Regions from separate parts of the Psychromonas sp. L1A2 genome, predicted to be linked through region 2. Evidence: predicted binding sites of a transcription regulator. Region 2 holds the regulator's gene; the other holds the start of a gene.
The links. The regulator MetJ, encoded in region 2, represses methionine synthesis genes. The targets are predictions, from matches to a motif close to TAGACGTCTAGACGTCTA.

Region 1: the regulator MetJ is predicted to act here: its motif matches at 2,484-2,501, upstream of metN (methionine ABC transporter ATP-binding protein MetN).

The regions. Positions count from the first base shown of each region.
Region 1 is NZ_WUAG01000002.1:638,598-648,136, forward strand. Features, by position in the region: gene GQR59_RS13250 (MetQ/NlpA family lipoprotein) at 1-552, opposite strand, end outside; gene GQR59_RS13255 (methionine ABC transporter permease) at 690-1,376, opposite strand; gene metN (methionine ABC transporter ATP-binding protein MetN) at 1,366-2,400, opposite strand; gene GQR59_RS13265 (PEP-CTERM sorting domain-containing protein) at 3,071-3,754, opposite strand; gene GQR59_RS13270 (GGDEF domain-containing protein) at 4,782-6,278, shown strand; gene GQR59_RS13275 (peptidoglycan-binding domain-containing protein) at 6,916-8,403, opposite strand; gene GQR59_RS13280 (OmpA family protein) at 8,526-9,026, shown strand; gene GQR59_RS13285 (hypothetical protein) at 9,520-9,539, opposite strand, start outside.
Region 2 is NZ_WUAG01000002.1:1,684,628-1,694,166, forward strand. Features, by position in the region: gene GQR59_RS17730 (sugar kinase) at 619-1,554, shown strand; gene GQR59_RS17735 (bifunctional 4-hydroxy-2-oxoglutarate aldolase/2-dehydro-3-deoxy-phosphogluconate aldolase) at 1,578-2,201, shown strand; gene metJ (met regulon transcriptional regulator MetJ) at 2,802-3,089, opposite strand; gene GQR59_RS17745 (class I adenylate cyclase) at 3,253-5,778, opposite strand; gene ygfZ (tRNA-modifying protein YgfZ) at 5,929-6,906, opposite strand; gene GQR59_RS17755 (FAD assembly factor SdhE) at 7,208-7,459, shown strand; gene GQR59_RS17760 (protein YgfX) at 7,431-7,880, shown strand; gene nadB (L-aspartate oxidase) at 7,877-9,505, opposite strand.

The sequences.
Region 1 (9,539 bases), 1.0 Mb from region 2:
CTCAATAATTTTTAAGTTTTTCTCGCTGCTAACAATATCTAATACTGTTGCTTGTAAACCAGCCCCTTCTTTAAGCGTTAATAAACCTTGCTTCTCTAATAAGATTAAAGAACGACCTAGGTTAGTTGGGTCACTCGGTACTGCAATTTGATCGCCATCTTTTAATTCGTCTAATGATGTTATTTTGCTTGAGTAACCAGCAATTGGGTAAACTAATGTGTTCCCTGCCACTGCAAACTTGTAACCACGGTCAGTAATTTGTTGATCTAAGTAAGGCTTGTGTTGGAATGCATTTGCATCAATCGAACCTTCGTCTAATGCAGCATTGGGCGTGATGTAATCAGAAAAAGTCACTAATGAAACCTCTAATCCATATTTTTCTTTTGCAACTTTAGCCGCTATCTCAGCTACTTGTGCTTCAGCACCAGCAATTACGCCAATAGTTACTTTAGTGTTATCAACGACAGCAACTTCTTTTTCACAACAACCCACTAATGCGAATGTTGATGCAAGACCTAAAACGGCTAGTACTTTTTTGATATTGAAGCTCATAAACTTTCCTTTTTAATGTAATTATTAAATGTCATTTTAAAATGACACTTTAAAACTTAATTTTTCTTAATTTTTCTTAATTGAGAATATTTAACGACTGAAATGAGACGTTAAAGGCTGAATCACAGCTTAAAAATTTAACGATGATCGACACGTTTAACAAGGTAATCACCAAGTGATTGAATCATTTGTACCATTATCACCAAAATAACGATTGTTATCATCATTACTGTTGCGTCGAAACGTTGATAACCATAACGAATACCAACATCACCAAGCCCACCACCACCAACAGTACCAGCCATTGCAGAGTAGCCAACTAAGGTAACTAAAGTAATCGTTACTGCGTTAATAATGCCGGGTAAGGCTTCTGGTAATAGCACCTTATTAATAATTTGAATTGGTTTTGCACCCATTGCTTGTGCAGCTTCTACTAAACCACTTGGCACTTCCAATAAAGCCCCTTCTACAAGGCGAGCAATAAAAGGAATTGCACCAATAGTTAATGGCACAATGGCAGCTGCGGTGCCAATTGATGATCCCACAATAAAACGTGTTACTGGAATCAATGCCACCAATAAAATAATGAAAGGAATTGAACGGCCAATATTAACCACTACTCCAAGTACTTTATTTAAAAACGTATTTTCTAATAAGCCATTCTTTTTACTCAGGTGTAACAACACTCCTAGAGGAATGCCCACCGCAAAACCAATAAAGCCAGAGGTAAACACCATCACTAATGTTTCCCATAAAGAGTCTACTAAGAGCTCAATTAAGCGAGTATTTTCCGCCCACCACATAGTTACTGCATTAAATGACATAGCCTAGCACCTCTAGTTCAATTTTTTGTTCTTTTAAGTATTGGATTGCTTTATCTGCACATGCTTCTGAACCAATGAATTCCGCTAGCATAAGACCAAATTTAACCCCACCTACATAATCCATATTTGAACTTAATATACTGATATCAATATTGAATTCTCGTGCAACATGGCTTATTACCGGCGCATCAACAGAAGCACCTGTAAACTCTAAGCGTATCAATGGAAAACTATTTTCAATACGTGTTGCTTGTAAACGTTCTTTATAATCACCAGGAATAGACAGATCTAACGTTGAACGAATAAATTCACGTGCAAGATCTGTTTTAGGATGTGCAAAGATGCCACCTACAGAACCATTCTCAACTAATTTACCATCACCAATAATCGCCACTTCTTGGCAAATACCTTTTACCACGGCCATTTCATGCGTGATCAATAAAATCGTTAAATTTAACTCTTTATTAATTTTACGTAATAGCTCTAGGATGGATATAGTCGTTGCAGGATCTAACGCGCTAGTTGCTTCATCACATAACAACACTTTAGGATCTGAAGCTAAAGCACGAGCGATAGCGACACGTTGCTTTTGACCACCACTTAAATTTGCTGGGTACACATCACGTTTATCAGCTAACCCAACTAACGCTAACAACCCTTCTACTTTGCTTTTTATCTTACTTTTTGATTCACCTGCAAGCTCTAACGGTAATGCAATATTATTAAAAACAGTACGAGAAGATAATAAGTTGAAGTGTTGAAAGATCATGCCAATTTTACGACGAGTCTGTGTTAACTCTTGTTCAGATAATTGAGTTAAGTCGATACCATCAACAATGACTTCTCCACTCGTCGGGCGCTCTAATAAGTTAACACAGCGTATCAACGTACTTTTACCTGCACCAGAAGAGCCGATTACGCCAAAAATACTACCTTGCGCTATAGTCAGATTAATATCAGAAAGTGCATTAATCACTTTATCGCCCTGATAAAATACTTTGTTTACATTTTTTATTTCTATCATCAGATTTCCTGAAATTAAATATTGCTTACGTTTCAAACACCACAGTAAATTAGTGTTCTCCATCGTAATTACTCGTGCATAATAAGCCATCTAGACGTCTAAAGCAATTGATGATTATATTGAAATAAAGATATATTAATTTTAAGTATTAAGAGGAAAAAAGATTAGATTAAGAAGTAAACGATTTAAATTATTTCTTGTTAATAGGATTATCTTATTTAATTTGATAAAACTAAAAAATAAGCAAAGAAATAAAAAATAAAGTATTTAGCTTTGAAAAAGTATAAAGCTTTGATAATGAAGTTTTAAAAGAAAACTATTTTAACAGCTGACCACCTTTCTCAGAAATTGCACTTATTATGCGAATTTAGGTCTGGTTAATGAAAGCAGAATTACATTTAGAATCATAAGGTACTATTTTTTAGTATGCAGTGCCGTTAGTGTTGCGTAGTTCAAGGTGAATTATTCAAGCAATAACGGGTTATTAAGAAATAATTTAACGCAGAAAGCCACGGAAATAGCGGTTTTATATCGCTTTGCTTATCCAGAACTGGGGTTAGATAATAAAGTGAATAACTAAAACACAAAAAAAAGCACCATACGATTTGTATAGTGCTTCAATAGTCATTTGCAATAGTAGTTAGATAAAAAGCGTTAAGCTCAAATCACATTACTTCTTGAAACGACGGAAACCTAAACCAGCTAAACCAAGTGCAAGAATTGCAGTTGTTGCAGGTGCAGGGACATCAACAACAGAAAAGTTCACATCAGCGACTTCTAAACCTGTTGCAGAACTAGTACCACCGCCTAACCAAGTGATTTGTAAAACATCACCAATACTTGCTGCTGCAGAATCAAAAGAAAAACTATTAAAAGTCCATTCAATTGTAGTCGCAGTAGGTTCAAATAAACCAGATAGTGAAGTATCTTGCGTTAGGTTTAAAATTTCAACTGTTGCACCGATCGCATTATTACGAGCACCAGCAAAGAAGCTTAATACTGCTTCTTGACCAGCTTCAATAACAGAATCTAAAGTGAACGAAGCTGTCAACGTTTCATTACCTATATCATCGTTTACTTCAATTGCACCAGGAATATTTACTTGTGCAGTTGAGGCATCGTTATCATGATCATAAGTACCGCTCATTCCACGAGGTCCAGCACTTGCAAAAGTGTAAACTTCGAAACCTCCGCCGCTTGTATCAGCCCAAGTTACATCCGTTGAATTTTGTAATGCTGAGCTACCACCACTAAAATCTTCAGAGAAGATTAAACTAGCGTTAGCTACATTGAAAACACAACTTGCAGACAGCAAAACTGTAACAGCCGTTAATTTTGAAAAAACTTTTCTCATTTGTATATCCTTTATTACCTTCACTTTCTTTCCTACTATTAGAAAGAATCTCCATGAAATCTCATTTATAACTGGTTATATTGTAAGCGAATATATTGTCATATCAACTTAATATACTCATAAAGTATGATTTGACTTAAAATTCATCAATTACCTACAAATAATTAAGTTTTAAGTTAAAGATCATCTAAACAACAGAAAAAAATCACTCCTAAAGTAGTATTTAAATTTTTAAAAATAATTGACATAAAACCCAAAATACAAATATTAAACGATTAAAGAAATAAACCGTTCGATTATTCGCGACTAAAAGTAAAAATAATTAGCCCAAAAAAAGTCATTAGCTGTTTATTGCAATGGGAAAGTGCTTAGTCATTCTGGATATTTATATAAAAGATATCGGCACACGAGGAAAGCGTATTTGAGAAACGAGGAAAACTTATGATGGGTAAATTTATATCGAAAAATGTATGTAATTCGAACAACAAATAGTAATACCTCCTCTCTCTAACTTATGCTGTTCGACCTAGGAAATATATCAAAAAAGACCAAATATTCTTAATGAAAAGACTCAACTAATAGCCATACAGATATAAAAATAAAACCAGATTATAAAATAGAAAACATATTAAAAATTCTTTTATTAATAATTAAAAACAAATCATGTGACAAACTAGCTATACCCTCACATTGGGCCTAAACAGCTTAAAATATGGCCTTAGTTGATTTTAATTCATTCTTTAGTACCCCACAATTAGCTTTACATCTCAACAAAGAAAATTAAATAATAAAAATCTACGAACGGTTTGAATATCAATCAAATATAAATTATTGTAGTTAGTATCATACAGAGATGGAACGCAAGTAAACTTTCTCAAAATGTAGTAGTAGGATATAGATAAAGTATAAATGTATGAGCACAATTTTTTAACTTATAGGGCCTTAACTAAAACTCAAACACATGCACGTTAATAGTTTAATTAACGAACAAACAATTGAGCTATCAAATTTATTTGGATAAACGCTTATGTCTTCCGATCAAACCTACTATCTGACCATTGCATTAATTAACCTTGTTTTAGCATTTGCCGGAACACGCATTAAAAACACCGAAGAAAATACTAAATCAACACAATTTTTAGTGGGTTCATTTTATGTATTCGCTATAAGCTGGTTTTTATACTTTTTAGAATTAACCCTTTCAATCAAAATATTATCTGCAATATTATCTTCCATGTTTATATGGGGGATCACTGTTTTCAGCTTTAAACGCTGCAAAGTAGATACCCCATGGCGGTTAATTATCTGTTTGTTTTTAACTAATATTATTGCGCAAAGTTACTTTATTTTAAATGACAACATAAGTGGGTTATTACACACTTCAAGTATATTTATACCTATCGCATTTTCTTTATGCGGCTATCTATTTTTAAAAAAGAAAGCAGATAGAAATCCTTCTGATATGGTCATTGTATATAGCTATTTCATTATGATAGCAATGATCATTACTCGGTCTATTCTATTAGAAATGTCACCAGAAGCATTCAGTATTACAATGGCTCCGACTCAAATTATCTGGCCTGTTTTTTCAGTTATTTCTGGTATTTTTTTCTTATTAAGTTTCGCAGAAGAAGCACAAAAAAAATTAATAACAGAATCAACTACAGATACGTTAACTGGCTTATTTAACCGTAGAATGTTTGATGAGAAGTTTAAACGACTATTACCTTCATTATCTCACGGTAAACATTACGGAGCCTTATTGTATATTGACTTAGATGGATTCAAGCCAGTAAATGATAAATATGGGCACAATATTGGTGATAAAGTACTAGTAGAGTTTGGTTCGAGATTAAACGCCTCATTACGAGATGAAGAAGTCATTGCTAGAATAGGCGGTGATGAATTTGCTATCCTAATTAAAAATACAGGTCAAAACCAAACCACTGCTTATCAATGTGCTTATAAACTTGCACAACGAGTACAAAATTTAATGAAAGAAGACATCGATATAGATGGGTTTAAGTTACAAATTGACTGTAGCATCGGTGTTCATATCTTAACGCCCGATGCAAAAGATGCAGAGTCAGAAATTAAAGCCGCTGATGCAGCAATGTATCAAGCTAAAAAACGTATGCACTACAGCATTGTTTTCTCAGAAAACTTAAGTCCTTACAAATATAATCTAGCGAAAATAGGTATCACTGAAACAGCGAGTGATCGACAGGAGATAGATAACCTACTTTATTCATTACTCGATAAACAAATAGATATAGCGAGTGGCTTCCCGCAATTAATTCAAATGGTATCATCGTATTTTAAAGACGAAGTCGCCGCCAGTAAAAAAATACATTCAAATTTAAGTAAAAAACAACGTATTGACCATATCGAACTGTTAGATTCATTACAAAAAATCAATATTAAGAATAATGATTATACAATGTTGAAGAATCTACTAAGCTTTATTAAACAGCTTGAATCGCATAATAAAAAGTATAAACACAATGACAATATAACAATCTAAGGCCATTTTTAACGACAAGTTAGAGAGACTTCTATTACAACCCTCTATAAGTATGGGGGGCTCAATAAAGGGGCTAATACGAAATTTAAGCTATATAATAAAAATTCATGATCAATCATTAAACGTCAATCATTCTCTTTTTAATAAACTACTTTCTACGGAATACACTCGTATTTTTTATTTCATATTTAAGATTGCTAGCGCTATAAAATGAGTCTAATAATACCAATCACAATAAATAGCTTATCTATTTTACTGGTTAAAACAGCCCACTACCTTTAAGTTCACATTTAGATTTATCAATACAATCAGTATTTCTATTTTACAGATGGATTTAAATTAGAAGAATTGAAATTGATTAATACTGGTTTCTATTTAGGAAAGTCCAAAGTAATAAAAAGTGACTTAAAACTGCTAAATAGAGAGATATCTATCCACATCAGAATTAAAGAAATGACCATTTAAATTTATTATGAGTAATAAAAACAGAATAACTTTGTAAATCAGCTTTTATATATGTAGTTATCGGCAGGTAATTTAGTAAATTTGAAGTGTATTAGGAAGGAGAAAATTAAATACCTACTTCCGATATGGAAGTAGGTATGAATAGTTATTTAATCAAAAGATAAAGCAGTGATTATAAACCTAGTGTTTCTAACGTTTTTAATGTTAGAGCACCTTGATTTAACTTCTCATCTTTTTGGTATGCATTTACAGCAGCACGAGTTTCTGCACCGTAAACACCATCAATATTAGTAATGTTGTAATCTCTACTTTTTAGCTCTCTTTGTAATTTAGAAACAACATCTTCTGTTGTGTTAGTTTCACACAGAATTTCCTGCCATTTTAAGTATGACTCAGCAGTTTTTACCGTTGTATCATAAGTTTCATATACAGCTGGAGTAGTTGTTTTTGTTTCTTTAGCAGGAATATCTAAAACACGAGTTTTAACCATTTTACATATTGCTGGAATTTTAACTTCTTGAGTTGAAGCAGCTGTTGCCAATACGTTGCTGGTTACCGTTTTGTATACAGCAGGAATTTTAACTTCTCTAGTAGTAGCAGCAGTCACTAATTCTTTTTTCGTAATTGTTTCGAAAATAGCAGGTGTTTTAACTTCTTTTGTTGTAGCTGCAGACACAAGCTCTTGCTTAGTCACTGTTTTGTAAACAGCAGGAGTAATAACCGCTTTTGAAGTTGGTGCATTATCTAATGCTCTTGTTTTAACAGTTTTGTAAACAGCAGGTGTTTTAACTTCTTTTGTATAAGCTTCTTTATCTAATACCGTTGTTGTTACCGTTTTGTAAACAGCAGGCACATCGACTAGACACATAATCTCACCAGTTGAGTTATCAACTTTTTCAATTTCGCCGCGACCTTTTTTCCATTCTGTATGAGCAGGAGATACTAGTACCTGCTTAGAAATAGTTTTATAAGTAGCTGGAACGGTAACAAGTTCAGTCTTTTCAGGCTCAACCATAATACGTTCACTAGTTGTTTTGTAAGTAGCAGGCATTGTTACTAATGCTGTTTTCTCAGGCTCAACCATAATGCTTTCAGTGACAGTTTTGTAAACCGCAGGAACTGCAACTAACGCAGTTTTTTCAGGCTCAACCATAACACTTTCAGTAACTGTTTTGTAAACTGCAGGAACAGGTACTAATTCAGTTTTTTCAGGCTCAACCATAATACGTTCGCTAGCTGGCTTGTATGTAGCAGCAACAGGAACTAGTTTAGAGCTTGCTTCTCTAATTGTTACTTTTTTCTCAACTACTTTATAAGTAGCAGGAGTAACAACAATTTGAGATTGTGCTTCTTTTAATAAACGTTGAACTGGATCTGTTCTGTATTCCGCAGGCACTAATACTTTTGCATAACATTCGCCAGCTTTAGCATTAGGTGGAATTAAAGAATTACCAACAGCAAATTGGTCAGTAGCTCCAGGAGTAGTCATTGAACTTAGTGATGCAATTTTAGTGTTTTTTGCTTGCAGCTCTTCATTTAGTTTTTGAATCTCTTGATTTTTCATCGTTAAAGCTTCATTTGAAGAATCTGTTACTGAACACCCTGTTACAGTAAGCAGAACCGTTGCTGCGATAGCCGACATTTTAAAGTTATTTTTCATTGTTTTTCCCTTTCGTTGAATATACAGAGTATTTTATCACAAAAATAACTTTTAATTAGCTATTTAATTCCATCTTCGTGATATAGTTCATCTATGTTATAAAATTATAAATGGAGTTTAATTTGAAAACACTTAAAGTACTATTCACATCTTCGATCCTTAGCCTAGCTTTAGCTGGTAATTTATACGCTGAAGAAAGCACTGGCGACTGTATTATGGTTCCAAATTTGAATGTTGAATTCAAAAATGATTCTACTGTATACATGACAGCCGATGAGAGAAAAGAAATAACTGAATTTGCAAAATTTATTAAAGACACTGATCTTTATGCAGTAATCGAAGGTCATACAAGCAAATATGCTACGGCAACTTACAATGCTAAACTGTCTTCTGATAGAGCAATTAAAGTAAGAGCTGAATTAATTAAATTAGGCGTTAAACCTTCTCAGGTTAAAGCTATCGGGTTTGGTGAAAGCTCACCATTATACGATAATAATACTGAAATCGGTGCTCAGAAAAATAGACGAGTAATCGCTGAAGTATTTAACAGCGCTGCTGAGTTATCTGAATATACATCATCAGAAAAAACTCGAATTGCTAGTATCAAATATAAAGAACAATAATTAAGTTAAGCTTTTAATCCTTGATTTTAAAAGCTTAATAAACACTAGTGTTATACATTTTACGAAAAATATTTTGTATAACACTTTTTACAACCCCTCTCAGTCATCACAATTTTCCTGTCATAACTTCCGAAAATAAATTAAAACTACTTATCTAATATTTATTGCTATAAATGCCAGACAGCTCACATCAAATAACTACCTCTCTTTTTTATTAAAAAAGCTAATACTCAATCAAAAACACTCAAAAGATAACAACTAATGGCTATAAGCTTAACTCTATTTAATACCGATTATATTAAGTAATGTGTTATTAAGTAATGTGTTATTAAGTAATATGTTATTAAGTAATATATTCTAAATTTTGTGTAGGAAAAATAGTTCAATTCAAGGTGAAAATGACGGTTCCCGTTACGAAATTTACACCGAGGAAGAGGGCTATTTTAACAAGTAAAATAGATCAGTTAATTAGTGTGATTGGCATCATTAGTATTTAAAAAGAGACCTCGGCAC
Region 2 (9,539 bases):
TAACTTGAGTTAGCTTTGTTAATCACTTTTAAATAATAGTTTCTGCTTTTCAGTAGCTTAAGGGCTAAGTGCTTTTTTATTACCTTATAATGTAAGATTGGTTGATATACTATTGTCATCTTAGATAGTGCTTTCTACGTTTTTGATATCTAATTAATTATTTTGATTGTGATGTAGGTGAATGATCTGGATCACACATAGTGTCTTTTTGTATTACAAATTATCTTGTGTAATGTACAATTTTTGACTTATAAAAATAACAAATTAAATGTTAATCAAAGTCATGTTTTGATTTGAATAGTCGTCTAAACGTTACGCTTTCGTACTTTTTTGAACAAACAGGCTTTTTTAACGCCCATGAGATACTTTCTGGTTTTTTGATTAAGCTTATTTTTTGTTAAATAGCATTAATTAGTCGTTTGATTCTATATGAATCAATATTATTAATGTGCTTAATAACATGAATTCGCGCAAACAAATAAACTCTGCACAAAGTACTTTTACATTATTAGTATAAAATGCTGATTTTATAATCAAAGCCAATATGGCCAAGTTATGAATAGCAAGAAATTGAATAGAGGATGCAAATGAATCCATTTTTTATAACAGAGGTGGCTAATGGCTAATTTAAATATCGCTTTGATTGGCGAATGTATGATTGAATTGCAGGAAGTTAATGGTGTTTTACGTAGATCTTTTGGTGGAGATACACTAAATACAGCTATCTATCTATCACGCTTAACGGCAAGTAAAGATGTTAATGTTAGTTATGTGACTGCATTAGGCCAAGACCAAATTAGCCAAGAAATGGTTGATGCATGGAATGCTGAAGGAATTGATACTCAATTTGTTCAACGTTCTGAAACAAGACAGCCGGGTTTATACATGGTTGAAACGGATGATACAGGTGAGCGTAGTTTCCTTTACTGGCGTGACGCGGCTGCTGCAAAGTTCTGGCTTGAAACAGCAAGTGAAGAGTTAATTGAATCATTATTAAAGCAAGACGTTATTTACTTATCTGGTATTAGTTTAGCGATTTTACCGCCTGCTAGTCGTGAAAAATTATATGACCTACTAGCGCGTTATAAAGCAGCTGGTGGTAAAGTTTATTTTGATAATAATTACCGTCCTAAATTATGGAATTCTGCAGAAGAAGCCGCTGAAGGTTTTAAACGCATTTTAGCAGTTACACATACTGGTCTATTAACGTTCGATGACGAGCAAGCTTTGTTCGGCGACATAAAAGTTGAGCAGTGTATCGAACGTACTCGAGCATTAGGCGTTCAAGAAATTGTTATTAAACAAGGTGGCGGTGAATGTTTGATCATCACAGCAGATGATTCAATTAGTGTTGCTGCTCAAAAAGTAGCACCTGAAAATGTCATTGATACCACTGCGGCGGGAGATTCGTTTGCTGCTGGTTATCTATCAAAACGTACGTTAGGTGAATCAAGTGTTGTTGCTGCTGAAAAAGCACATCAAGTGGCAAGTACAGTTATACAGCATAAAGGCGCAATTATTGATATGCAGTATATTGCTCCTTTTGTAGATTAATTATAAATATTTAGGATAGTAAAATGACAACATTAAATGAAAAGTTACAAGCACTTAAAGTAATTCCTGTAATTGCAATTAAAGACGCTAATGACGCCGTTCCGTTAGGTAAAGTATTAGTTGAAAATGGTATGCCTTGTGCGGAAATTACATTCCGTACTCCTGCTGCTGCACAAGCCATTAAAAACCTACGTGAAGCTTTCCCTGAAATGCTAATTGGCGCTGGTACTGTATTAACAAGCAAAACAGTTGATGAAGCCATTGATGCGGGTGTTGATTTTATCGTGAGCCCTGGCTTTAACCCGACAACGGTTAAATACTGTCAGCAACGTAATATGCCAATCATTCCTGGTGTAAATAGCCCATCTTTAGTTGAGCAAGCAATGGAAATGGGATTAACAACGTTAAAATTCTTCCCTGCTGGTCCATCTGGTGGCGTTCCAATGTTGAAATCACTCACTGCTGTTTACCCTGTTAGCTTTATGCCTACCGGTGGTGTTTCACCTGCGAATATCAATGAATATTTAGATATCAAGGCGGTACTTGCTTGTGGCGGTACTTGGATGGTACCTGCTGATTTAATTGATAATCGTGAATGGGATAAAATTGGACAATTAGTTAAAGAAGCGGTTGCTGCTTTAAAATAATTATCAACTGTCTTTTGGAAACCTCGGTTATGTATTTAATCGAGGTTTTTTTATGTCTTTTAAAAATGAATACAAAAAGTAGTTATACCAATTACATTAAATAAGTAATCTAAATTTCGCGCAGGAAAAATGACTTAGTTTAAGGTGTAAATTGAGCCTTTCGAAGATTAACTTCGTTAATCGTCTGTCTGAGAATTAACCAAAAAACGTTAATGCTTTAATGTTTCTTTCCTTTACGAAATTTACAACGAAGAAATAAGTTATTTTAATAAGTAAAATAGATCAGTTAATAAGTGTGATTGGTATTAATCTACTTTACTGGCTAAAAATTTACTTTTTCATTACAAGTATTGCAAAGTGAATAACTACTTACTTACATTCATTTATGTCCTAAATTGAAAGGTTGTAACCTTAAAGAAAGTAAGCTCTGCGTAAGCGAATATAAAATTGGCATTATTGTTATTAAAGAAGGTTTTATAGGATAAAAGAGGTAAAAAATCTGAGTAATTAATGTTGATCTAACCAAAGAGCAAGTAACCACCTATAAAGAACGGCGGTATTATTTGCTTTGAATTTCATTAGTTGGTCAATAAGAGGTTTTTATTTTGCTGTTTTTTCCATTGTTTCTGAAATATTCACATTTTGGCTTTTATCTAACTCTTCATCTTCAGGCAATGGTTGCCCGGTGTAAGCATGTAAAAAAGCTTCACATAATAATTCGCTATTCGTAGCATGACGTAGATTATTCACTTGGCGTCGGGTACGTTCATCAGTCAGTATTTTCAATACTTTAGTTGGTATTGAAACTGTCACTTTTTTTACCTGTTCACTTTTTTTACCGTGCTCAGCGTAAGGACTAATATATTCACCGTTCCACTTTGTTGACATAATAATAACCTTTTAAAAAATATGCTTTATTTTACCTTGATCTTTTAAGTATGGCAATCTGAACGTAAAGAGGGCTAGAAGTCTATTAAGCTTATTTGAAATTTAAATTTAGCTATCTTTGGTTTTATGCCTTAAATAGTGGTGATTTAAGTGATGTTATTTGTCATTCATTCGGTTTAAGAGTTGATAGTAAGTCTTTAGTGGAAGCCGTTAACTTACTGCTTTTAAATGGGTTTAGCGATAAAGTTTTATCTTCATTTAGCGTGATGTCGTAGAATTGTGGCAGGTTAAAATTAATTTGCTCATCAAGAGAATCAGGGAGGTGACTATTAGATGCGTAGAATCGATTTACGTTTTGTACAAATTCATTTTTTGAACCCGCAAAGTTTAAAAACGTCTCCACATCGTTATCTGCATTAGCAATATAAACGTTAAAACCATTATGATAATTCTCAAAAAAGAATTGAATCAAACCTTCACTTATATGAGACTCAATAACATCTGCCGTTTGATCATAGTGAGTCGTTTTTAAGTTTAATGAACTAGCTGATAATTTCTTTTTAGAAATATGGCTATAAATATCCACAGCACTTTCTAGATGCTGTAATGAAACGCCTTTACGTTCGAAGTAAAATCCAAATTTTCTACCACCAGTCCATAATGTTTGTACCGATCTTGTATGTACGGTATGCAAACGTAGTTGAATAAACTCATTCAGTTTACTGCCGAATGATTGACAAATTTGTTCACTAAAATGTCTGCTATAACAAAATAAATCAATTTGATGAGGTGGCGAAGCATCTTGATGCATTTTTGAAAGGATTGTATTAAGTGCTTCAACCACTGAAAATTGACTATTAAAATGTAATGTACGGACTTCATTCCACGAGTTACGGTATATAAAATCGATACTGCCAATTAGGCTTTCTTTATTTTCACCGTAAGCCATTACATTATCGATCTGGTTTAATTCACTTTCTTCTGTATCTTGCCAATGTCTTGTTGGATCTTTTTCTACATTTAAGAAAATAGATAAATGCTTAATAGCACAAGGCGCACTAAGTGCTTTATCACTGGCTTTTGGTACATATACAGGGAAAACAGCGTATAAGTCTTTTGCAAATTGGTTTAGGTTTTTATCAACTAAATCAGAACCTTGATTATATAAGTGAAGTTTTGTATCTTCATCGTATAATCCATTTACATAACTCCAAGCAACTAACTTAGATAGGTAAGGTGAATCACCTAAACAGGGAGTAGAAGCCAATTCAAAAGAATCTAAAGTACTATTGAATAAGTACCAACCAGCTTTATTTTTACGATGCTCAGGAATTTGAATGAAACTGAGATTATGCTCAACTAGATTTGGTGAGATATTAGGATTAATAATATCAACTTTGCCTGGTAGCGTTTCATGTGCCGCGTAAAGTTTACGAGATAAAATACCTATATCTTCAGCACTGATTGATTCACTAATGTTGTTATCACGTGCAAATTTAATTAAGTTACTATAGCTTAACATTAGCGCATCAAGTAAAAGGGTATTCGCTTGTTTTACTTCGCGTATTTTCCAATTATTACGGTTATCTAAGTCTGCAATTTGACTATCAGTCCAACCCCATTGATTGATTAACTTATTTAATATAGTACGTCGCCAAGCAGAGTTCTCTTTAAAGGAAGATGTCGATAGCATCTCTTCTGTTTTAAAGTAAAAACAAACTCGTACTAACTCTAAACGTTGTAAATCATTAATGCTAATTAAGTAGTCACTTACTTTGCTAAGCATGAGACAGTATGGGTCTAAGTGTTCATCATAGAAATCTTGTTCCTGAAAACTTTTTTTGTATGATGTCGAAATAAGCTCTATATTTGGATACTCCCAAGAATAAGCTTCCATTAAAATGGTCTTTAATGTTGCTTTATATGGGTTATCGATGCCCTTATAAAGTTGCCATAATGTAGCACCAAATAACTCTTCAGCAGGTACACAATATAAGCCACCTAAGTCCAACCAATCATCGGCATTAATTTGCCCAGTTGCACAAAGGTTTTTAACATAGCTATCGTAGTGATGTTCATGTTCATGAGGAATTTGTCGCCATAAAATACGTCGACCAGCAACACGTAATGAGGTGCGATAAAACTCATCGAGTAACAACATATGTTGAGATGTTCCACATGATTCATTACTCAACGCTGCTTTATTATTAACTCTGAATTTATTATCAGGAATAAGGAAGAAGTTTAACTCCACGCCTAAACTTTCCGCCCAATAGGTGATTTCCCATGATTTTTTATCAAGCAATTCAACTCGAGCTGGATCTAATTCATGCGAATAACAAATCCAAACATCAAAATCACTTTCAGAACATTGACCAATAGACGAGGTACTCCCCATGGCATACAAGCCAATAATCTCTGGCGCTTCTATTTCATCTTCTGGCAATTCAATGGCGAATAGCTTTTGTACTAAATTTTGGTGTTTTTTAGTGGGGCTAAATTGACAAATACCAACCGGTACATCACCTTTTATATAACCAGGTAAAGCAGGGTCGTTGAAGTGTAATAATAATGGAAAACTTTGAAAAACATCAGCTTCATCTTGCCTCATTAATGCTAAAGCAGATCTAACGCGTAGGCGAGAAAACTCGTCTGATTTGTCGCGTAATTGGATGATTTCTTGATTCAAGCTGTGTTCCATTTGTGCAGGCGTAAATTACTATTAAACCCTAAAAAAAGTGTGAGCATCATAGCATTAATTATGGTTATTGGTAAATATAGTGTTCTTCTACTACAAGCGCAGTCAACGACGCCCCTAGAGTTATCGAGGGGCTACAGGTTAATCTTCCGCTATCTGGTAAGGGAGAGGAGCGTAATAAAGTGTAGAGCCTTCAAGTTCTTTTACTTGGAAAATATCTTCAGGATTTGTATCTTTCGGCAATACGGCTAATACTTCAATGTGACCATCACCGTATTGACATGCAGACACTATTGCACCGACTCGTTTCCAATTGTTATTTAATAATATTTCGATTGTTTGACCTGCTTTTGGGCAATCGTTTGAACGGCCTGTCAGAATAAACATTGCACGTTTATTAGCTCCACGATATTTTGCTCTAGCTACCGTTTCTTGGCCGATGTAACAACCTTTTGTAAAGCTTATCCCATCAAGCGCCTGTAAATTCAACATTTGTGGGATAAATTGTGCAGATATTTGTGCTTCAATAAAACCGACACCTGCAGCAATATTCATTGCATTCCATAAACTGTCATCGAAGATTTCTGCTTTATTTTTTAAATCGGCTAATAAATCTTCAGCAACTGCATTTTTCATAATCGCAAGATAACGTAATGATGGATATGGTTGTTTTATCAATATTGTGCCGCTATCAAGTAAACTACTTGTTTCATGCGTTGTTGCCGTATCAACCTCTTCAGCAATATATTCTGCTGATTTAGGGCCTGCTAAACCAAATATTTTATATTCAGTTTCTTTTTGTATCACGACTTTAGAAAAAGCAGCATATTTTTTTAATTCTGGTAATTGTACTTCAGAGACAGAGCTAGGCTGAGTTAATAAAACACGGTCTTCTAATACAATTACTCGTGCGACTGTCCACGCTTTTCCTTGAGGGTTACAATGCGCAGCTAAGGTTTGCTGCCCGGTTTCTAATTTTTCAAGATCACAAGTTAATTGTCCTTGTAAAAAAGTAATACGGTCTTCACCTGTTACACTAATTAAATCCCAGCTATCAAGTGGGCATAAAACTAAGTCTGGTAGCTTACTAATGTTCTCAAGTTGGCTAAGTGTTCGCATATTGGCCTCATTTTTGGTCTAATTGGTCTATTACAATGTTATAGCTCACAACCTATTTTGTCAGTAGTTGCTGTTAATAAAACGTTGTTGTTATGATGTTGTGCACTGTATATCAATTGATATAAATAACCGATTAATATTACACGTTATTAATTCGATAAATATTTATTTGTGGGTCATCATCGTTTACTGCTAATTTTGCCTGAACTTACTTTTTAATGCAGTGTAGTATCATGTTTCATATTATTTTGGATTGCTATTATAAATAATCCTCCATTTTTTTTAAAAGGAAGTATTTGTCATGACAGAAGAGGTTTCTCTTTCTCGTTTATTGTGGGCTTGTCGTCGTGGTATGTTAGAACTTGATGTACTGTTTATGCCATTTGCAAAAGAGGCTTACAGTGATTTAAGCCAACAACATAAATTGTCCTTTCAGCGTCTTTTGACTTGCGAAGACCCTGAGTTATTTGCTTGGTTTATGGGGCATAAGACCTGTCCTGATCCTGATCTTGCTGAAATTGTCGATGTCATCCTCAAGCGCGTTAAATTATAACATACAATCTACCCGTTCATTTATCGCCAACGTACTGGCGATAATAACACTGCTATTCAGTGCTATTTTATTGTTTTTGTTGTGGGGAGTGGGTTGGTTTAGTGTTGTTTTTTTAATCGCTTATATATTAACTTCTTTTTATCTTGTCCAATCGTCAATACTCTTACCATTTTCTTGTGCTTTATCTGAAACTGGGAATATCGAAATCAATAAACCCATGGTTATTGCAGGTAAGATTAATTCCCGATCTTTTTATAATGGTTGGATTATATTGCTATGCGTGGAAGCGACAGATAAGTTATTAGTGAAGCAGCTACAACACAACAAACCAAGAAAATGGTTTATTGTGTTTTATGATAGCGTTACAGAAGAAGAGTACCATTTACTTGCTCGTCTTATTAATAGCGCGCGTTGGGGTTAATCTTTTTTAGGGTTTAATATTGTTGGCTTAGGGTTATCGCTTTGTTCTGGATAATCCAAGTTGTAATGTAAACCTCTGCTTTCTTTTCTTCTTATTGCACTTTTTATAATTAATTCTGCGACTTGAACTAAATTTCTCAGTTCTAATAAATTATTGCCTACTTTAAAGTTACTGTAATACTCAGTGATCTCGTGTTGTAATAATTCAACTCGACTTAGTGCCCTTTGTAAGCGTTTATCAGTGCGTACGATACCAACATAATCCCACATAAATAAACGTAGTTCATGCCAGTTATGTTGAATAACAACTTGCTCATCTGAATTTTCAACTTGGCTATCATCCCAATCAGGAATCACTGCAAACTTGCGTTCTTTATAGAAAGGAATACGGTTAATAATATCTTTTGCACAAGCATGCGCATATACAATACATTCCAGTAGTGAATTTGAGGCTAAGCGATTAGCTCCGTGTAAGCCTGTATAAGTCACTTCACCTATTGCATATAAGCCATCAATGTCTGTTTGACCATGGTGATCAATCATAACACCTCCACAAGTATAGTGGGCTGCAGGAACAATAGGCATTGGTTGATGAGCAATATCAAGCCCTAAGAGTAAGCAGCGACGATAGATAGTTGGAAAGTGTTTTACAATGAAATCTTTGGGTTTATGGCTAATATCTAAATACATACAATCCACACCAAGACGCTTCATTTCGTAATCGATCGCACGAGCGACGATATCACGCGGTGCTAATTCACCTCTTTCATCAAAGTCGGGCATGAAACGTGTTCCGTCAGGGCGTAACAATAATGCGCCTTCACCACGTAATGCTTCAGTTAATAGGAAATTTTTTGCATCGGCATGATATAAACAGGTTGGATGGAATTGATTAAACTCCATATTGGCTACACGACAACCACTTCGCCAAGCGAGGGCAACACCATCACCACTGGAAACATCAGGGTTACTGGTATATTGATATACTTTGCTCGCGCCGCCTGTTGCTAAAGTAACAAAGTGAGCATTAATTGTTTCGACATGCTCTGCCGTTCTATTCCAAACATAAGCACCTAATACGCGATTTGCAGGTAAATTTAGTTTTTGTGTGGTGATTAAATCAATGGCGTTGTAGCCTTCCATTAAGGTAATGTTTGGATGTTTTTTAACCGCAGTTAAAAGAGACTCTTCTATTTCTCGACCAGTTGCATCTGCTGCATGTAATATACGTCGATGGGAGTGGCCTCCTTCACGAGTAAGGTGATATTGAGTTTCTTCTTGAGCATTAACTTCAGTGTCGAAGTTAACGCCAGTCTTAATTAACCATTGCATACTTTCTTTTGCATTGTTCACGGTAAAGCGAACAGCTTCTTCATCACATAAACCAGCCCCTGCAACAAGAGTGTCCTCAAAATGCGAGTCAGTGCTATCATCGTCAGAGAAAACAGCAGCTACACCGCCTTGAGCATAATAGGTCGAACCTTCTGAAAGTATGCCCTTACTTAGTACTCTGACGGTACTGTGGTCTGCTATTTTTAGAGCTAGCGATAAACCTGCTGCGCCAGCGCCAATGATTAAAACATCACAAGTGTATTGATGTTCAGTTTTTGTTTTAGTCTCTGTCATGGCATTATATGCTCTGTTTTGGATGAAATGATTA